Regions from separate parts of the Butyricicoccus sp. AF35-5AC genome, predicted to be linked through region 1. Evidence: predicted binding sites of a transcription regulator. Region 1 holds the regulator's gene; the other holds the start of a gene.
The links. The regulator LexA, encoded in region 1, represses DNA repair genes until DNA is damaged. The targets are predictions, from matches to a motif close to CNAACANNTGTTNG.
Positions count from the first base shown of each region.

Region 1 (3,481 bases):
GTATATAGGGGACTTGCGAAGTCCCCTATAGGTCAGTCCGCCTTAATACTCTCTACATAGATATCGACGTTCTTCACGTCCACACCGGTCAGGCGCTCAACGTTGTAGCGTACCTCGCCGATGATAGAGCGGCAGACGGTGGCAATATTCACACCGTGCTCGACTGCAATGTGCAGGTCGATGTTGACACCGCCGTCCACAGCCTCGGTGACCTTTACGCCGCGCGACTGGTTTTCCAGTCCGAGCAGGTGCGCCAGTCCGTCCGACATGGAGCGGATAGTCATGCCTTTGACACCGAAGCAGGAGGATGCTGCGTAACCGGCAATGCCAGCCAGCACCTCGTTGGTAATGTCGATATATCCGAGATCGGTCTTGATGGTCATATAAAAACCTCCCTGCGAGTTAGGGGTGCAGAATGCGGGTCCCCTTGCAATAATCAATACTTTTGCTGTTTATATGATATAACAAAATCATGTAAAATACAAGCAATGCGGTGATGAAACTGCGTTATTTTTCAACACAGCGGCAGAAAATGGATAAATTGAAGGATAGTGTCGAATAACGCGGAAAATTCGTGCAGGTTAATGCAAACAAATGTTTGCTTATTGCGGCGGATTGCGGTATAATAAGGATAAAATTACGAACGTATGTTCCGACGGAAACAGCGAGGAGTGCCGAAAATGAAGAAGATTTCCGCCAAACAACAGCAGATACTGGATTATATAAGCAGTTATTCCCTCGAACACGGCTATCCGCCTTCGGTGCGCGAGATTGGTGCAGAGATGGGACTGCGGTCGCCGTCCACCGTGCATGCGCACCTGAAAAAGCTGCAGGAGGCCGGTTATCTGGAGCCGAATGAGCATAAATCGCGTGCGCTGACGCCGGTCAGCGGCCCTTCCATGGTGCCGCGCGTGCCGATTCTGGGCCGTGTCACCGCCGGTATGCCGATCCTCGCGGTGGAGGAGCATATCGGCTATGTGCCGTTCGAACCGGCAGCGGGAGGCGGCGAGTATTACGCGCTGCGCATTCGCGGCGATTCGATGATCGGCGTGGGCATTATGGATGATGATCTGGTCATTATCCGGCAGGATATACAGGCGCGCAACGGCGACATCGTGATCGCGCTGCTCGAGGATGAGGCTACCTGCAAGACGCTCAACATCACGCCGGACGGCGTATGGCTCATGCCGGAGAATCCGGCGTATCCGCCGATCAACGGCACCGGGTGCCAGATTTTAGGCGTGGTGAAGGCGGTTTACCGCGAGTATTAAGAGCAGCCTTTTTCAGTACCGGCTGAGCGGGGGACGTGCGCTGACGCCGCGCGGGCGCACAAGAGGGTAGACACCTGCGGTTTCCACCCTCTGATTTTCACCCGTTTCCCTTTGTTTGTTAGTTTGGCGCAGACCAGAGAGCGGCGACCGCTTCGAAAAGGGGAACGGCAGTCGAGTTACCACAGCGTGTCTTTCGCAACCTGTTCGCAGTTCACAGATAGCGTACTGCTACGCAGACGGTTCAGTCTCCGCAAGCGCGACATACTCGTGTCGCGCAACCCTTTGGCATGTTATAACGCATGGCACCTATGAATTTATGCGTTTGGTACCTTTTATCTTGCGTAGGCCCTGTCTATTGTAACGCGCTAACGAATTGTGCGGCACTGTTATGCCGCACCCAGCGTAGAGTTGCCCGTATGTGTAGCAGTAAGGTATCTGACCCTGCGAATACGCGGATACATGGACGGCTATCAGTCGTCCTGCGGAAGAAAAAATCCTCTGCCGTTCCTTTATAGTCTCAGTTCTGCAAATTTCGCCGTGCTAAGAGGAAACGGGGAGATTCATAAGAGGGGTGGAAACCTTTGGTGTCCATCCCTCTTATGCGCCCGCCGCGTAGGCGAATCCCCGCTGAACTTCAGCGAAAAACGCTCCGCCCGTTAGGGCGAACCGTCTGCGCGGTTCGTGCGCCCCGGTCAATTGGTGCAGAAAAAAGGGCGCCGCCCAGAATGGGCGAACCGCCTGCGCGGTTCGTGCGCCCCGTAAAGCGGGTGCCTTGCAAATCAAAATTCCCAAAGGAGAATCCTCATGCCATCGGTTGATGACAGCATCCAGTTCGTCAAGGGCATCGGCCCGAAAAAGGCGAAGCTGCTCGAAAAACTGCATATCCGCACGCTTCGTGACGCGCTCGAGACCTACCCGCGCGACTACGAGGATCGCACTCACATCACGCCGATTGCGGAAATCGACATGGAGGACAAGTACGCCGTGCGCGCTGTGGTCGGCACCGAACCCAGGGTCAACCGTATCCGCAAGGGCCTGACGCTGGTCAAGTGCACGATTTACGACGAAACCGGCACGCTGAACGTCACCTATTTCAACAATCCATATGCTGCGGCGCAGCTCCGCGTGGGACAGGAGTATGTGTTCTACGGCAAGGTGCAAGGATTCGGGCGCGGCCGCACGATGGTCTCCCCGCAGTCGGAGAAGGTCGCACCGGACGCTGACCACCCGGGACGCATCGTGCCGGTCTATCCGCTGACGGCGGGACTGACCCAGCGCGATCTCGAGCGTGTAACCGCTGCCGCGCTCGACACGCTGACCGGTGAATGGCCCGATCCGCTGCCCGAACTTTTGCGGGCGAAATACCGCCTGCCGGACGCAGTAGACGCACTTTCTGCAATTCACCGGCCGAAAACCAAGGACGATGTGGCGCAGGCACGCCGACGTATGGTATTCGAGGAGCTGTTTTTGCTCTGCTGCGGTCTGCAGCAGCTGAAGGAGCGCCGAAAAGCGGATTCCGGCATTGTTTTTACCTCGAATGGATTGGATTCGTTCTTTGAAGCCCTGCCGTTTACGCCGACCGGTGCACAGCGGCGTGCGATTATGGAGATCGCGGCAGACTGCGCCTCCGGACGGCCGATGAACCGGCTGGTGCAGGGTGATGTCGGCTCGGGCAAGACAGTGGTAGCGGCCGGATTGTGTGCGCTGGCCGCGCAGAACGGCTGGCAGGCGGCTTTCATGGCGCCGACCGAAATCCTCGCCGCGCAGCACGCGGAGACGCTTGCCCCTATGCTGGACAAGCTGGGCATCTCGTGCACGCTGCTCACCGGCTCGATGACTGCCGCGCAGAAGCGGGCGGCGCTCGCCGCCATCGAGACCGGTGCGGCGCAGGTGGTCGTGGGCACGCACGCGCTCATTCAGCAGGGTGTGCAGTTTCATCGGTTGGGTGCCGTTATCGCGGATGAGCAGCACCGGTTCGGTGTGGCGCAGCGTGCCGCGCTGTCCGCGAAAGGCGGCTCGCCGCATGTGCTCGTCATGTCGGCTACGCCGATTCCGCGCACGCTCGCACTCATCATGTACGGCGATCTGGATGTATCCGTGCTGGACGAGATCCCGCCCGGAAGAAGTCCGGTCGAGACCTACGCCGTGGGCGAAAACATGCGCAAGCGTATTACTGCCTTCATTGATAAGCAGGTCGGTCTCGGCGGACA
Region 1 covers NZ_QUDX01000001.1:9,074-12,554, forward strand. The annotation lists gene DWZ82_RS00040 (Asp23/Gls24 family envelope stress response protein) at 33-383, opposite strand; gene lexA (transcriptional repressor LexA) at 681-1,271, shown strand; gene recG (ATP-dependent DNA helicase RecG) at 2,076-3,481, shown strand, end outside.

Region 2 (3,481 bases), on a different contig from region 1:
GACAGCTGTTTTGCCGCCATATCGAGGGCTGCGCGGTATTTATCCTCGCTCATTATTCTTCGTCGAGGTCATCAAAATCGTCCGCGTCGATGGAGACCGCCTTGGAGGACGACGGACGCGGCGCCTTATCCGCAGGCTTTTCGGCCTTCTCGGTCGGCACAGCGGCGGAAGGACGTGCCGCATGGCTCTGCGCCAGCTTGCTGCGCTCCTCGGCAACCTTTTCCATGATCTGCTTCTGTACGTCATCCGCGATGTCCGGATGATCCTTGAAATACTGCTTAGCAGCATCGCGGCCCTGACCCAGACGGGTATCGCCCATGGAGAACCATGCGCCGGACTTGCTGAGGATGCCGAATTCCACGCCGAGATCGACCAGCTCGCTCGTGCGGGAAATGCCTTCGCCGTACATAATATCGAACTCAGCCTGCTTGAACGGGGGAGCGACCTTGTTTTTTACAACCTTTACACGGGTATGGCTGCCGATCAGCTCGGTGCCGTTTTTCAGATGCTCCACGCGGCGGACCTCCATGCGGACAGACGCATAGAACTTGAGCGCACGGCCGCCGGTGGTGACCTCCGGATTGCCGTAAATGACGCCGACCTTCTCACGCAGCTGGTTGATAAAGATGGCTACACACTGGCTCTTGGCGATCGAGCCGGCCAGCTTGCGCATCGCCTGACTCATCATGCGGGCATGCAGACCGACAAAGGAATCACCCATTTCGCCTTCGATTTCGGCGCGCGGCGTCAGCGCGGCAACCGAGTCGATAACCACGATATCGATCGCGCCCGAGCGCACAAGCGCTTCCGCAATGTCCAGGCCCTGCTCACCGGTGTCCGGTTGGGAGACCAGCAGGCTGTCAATGTCAACGCCAAGTGCCTTGGCGTAAACCGGGTCGAGCGCGTGCTCGGCGTCGATAAACGCAGCCGTGCCGCCCAGCTTCTGTGCCTCTGCAACGCTGTGCAGTGCAACTGTGGTCTTACCGGAGGATTCCGGTCCGTAGATCTCAATGATTCGGCCGCGCGGCAGACCGCCGATGCCGAGCGCGAGATCCAGACCGATCGAGCCGGTCGGGATGTGTTCGATGTTCATGCCGGTGTTTTCACCCAGACGCATGACCGAGCCCTTGCCGAACTGCTTTTCGATCTGACCGAGCGCAGCGGCAAGTGCTTTCTTCTTATCAGCCGCAGGAGCGACCGGTTCCAACTGCTTTTTGGTAGCCATGATAGCATTTCCTCCTGAAAAAGTTACAAATATGCAAGCCGCGGAGCGGCGGTGTATTCGGATTCGATACACCCATTATAACAGGGTGCCGATTTGAATGCAATGATTTTATCGAAAATTTGTTCGATAAAATTTGATATAAAAAATCCTGCCTTTTCAGGCAGGATTTTCAACGGGTCTTATTTACCCTGTGCGTCGATATACGCCTTCGCATGCTGCTTGAGCTTGTCGAAGGTTTCCTCGCTCAGCACATGCTCGATGCGGCACGCATCCTCAGCGGCGGTCTCAGCGTCTACGCCGAGAGCGGTGAGGAACGCGGTGAGCACGGTGTGGCGCTCGTAAATGCTGGTGGCAATCTGCATGCCGGATTCGGTCAGTCCCAGCAGACCGTTCTGGTCGATGGAAACGTAACCGTTATCGCGCAGCAGGCCAACGGCACGGCTGATGCTCGGCTTGGAAAAGCCGGTGTAGTGCGCAACGTCGATCGAGCGCACCTGTCCATTTTTCTGCGTTAGAACCAGGATGGCTTCCAGGTAGTTTTCCGCGCTTTCCTGAATTTTCAATGCACGGACCTCCTTTTTCTAAGATACTCTTTTCTGTAGGGCAGCACATGGGTTGGTCCTGCCGCGAAATTCTGTAATAGTATATCTATTTTATCATGACTTGCGTGTTTTTGCAATCTGCGTTGAACAAATTTCAAGCGGAAACAGCGGTTTGTGTTACGGCTGATCGGGCGGGAGCGGATTTTCCGGTGTATTCTGCGGCTCGGGCTGCGGTGCGGGAGCCGGCTGCTCGAACGGCTGCGGCTCGGGCATTTTGCGGTCAATGCTGCGCAGGGTGCGGTGCATGCTGAACAGCATCATAATAAATTCATAGCCGAGCCGTGCAGCAATATTTCCGACGATAAACAGCAGAATCGCCCAGAAAAAGTGGAAAAACAGCAGAATAACGCTGTAAACAGCCAGCGCAGCGACCGTCATGCAGTACAGGATTTTCAGCAGACCCTCGGTGTATGCGTGCCGGAAATTGAGAAAATCATGCAGCTTTGCCGCTGCACCATGGTAGTGATTCGGTTTGCGGACAAACAGCGTGTACAGCGCGATGCCGCCCGCAAGAATCAGTAAAAGTGCCAGAATCGGCAAAATCATTGAGAAAAGCGGTGTGTATGTATAGGTGTAAGCGTAATTCATGGTATGCACCTCTCCTTTGGAAATGGGTTGATACATTTTTAGTGTACCATATTCTTCGGGGTTGATAAAGGGAAAGTTGAATAATTGAGAATGGAAAATGGAGAATGGAGAATGTAGAATGCAGGTGAGGGGAAAATCGGTGTATTTATCAGGTGAGAATGGCGTTATCATTAAGAAACGGCGGCAATCGTGGAATTGCAGGGGCGGCCGGCGACCGCCCGCATACCGTTCAATATTACGTTCATTTTCCATTCTCCATTCTCAATTTTTCATTTCAAACCGCCTACGACCATTGCAAATTCAATCAAAATGTTGTACTCTTGATGTACCACCGAACAGGAGAGATACCATGAAAATTTTGCACACTACACCCGCGCAGGACGGGTTTTATATGCCTGCGGAGTTTGCACCGCATGAGGGCTGCCTGATGATCTGGCCGGAACGCGCCGACAGCTGGCAGTACGGCGCCTATGCGGCCCGGAAAGCCTTTCTGCGTGTAATCGAGACGATTTCCGAAAGCGAAAGCATGACCGTGCTCTGCTCGGAAGGGCAGTATGACAACGCGCGTGCGCAGCTGCCCGACCGCGTTCGTCTGGTCGTGATGGAGACTGACGATGCGTGGGCGCGTGACGTTGGCCCGACCTTTGTTATCAACGACAGGGGAGAGCGCCGCGGCATCGACTGGGGTTTTAACGCGTGGGGCGGCGATGTGGACGGCCTGTATCCCTCGTGGGAGAAGGACAACCGTGTGGCGCGCAAGTTCTGCGACATGGTCAGCAACGACGTATACGACAAACGCGATTTCATTTGCGAGGGCGGCTCCATCCACTCGGACGGCGAGGGCACCGCGCTCGTCACCGAAGCCTGCCTGCTGAGCGCGGGACGCAATCCTGATCTCACAAAGACTGAAATTGAGCAGGTTTTGTGCGATTATCTGGGCGTTTCCAAGGTGATCTGGCTGCCGCGCGGTATTTACAACGACGAGACCAACGAGCACGTTGACAACGTATGCGCTTTCACGGCTCCGGGAGAGGTTGTGCTCGCGTGGACGGACGACGAGACCGAC
Region 2 covers NZ_QUDX01000004.1:127,019-130,499, forward strand. The annotation lists gene DWZ82_RS07335 (regulatory protein RecX) at 1-53, opposite strand, end outside; gene recA (recombinase RecA) at 53-1,225, opposite strand; gene DWZ82_RS07345 (metal-dependent transcriptional regulator) at 1,405-1,788, opposite strand; gene DWZ82_RS07350 (DUF4282 domain-containing protein) at 1,945-2,415, opposite strand; gene aguA (agmatine deiminase) at 2,765-3,481, shown strand, end outside.
Region 2: recA (recombinase RecA) is a predicted target of LexA. The motif match lies at 1,338-1,351, and genes of this name have one in related genera.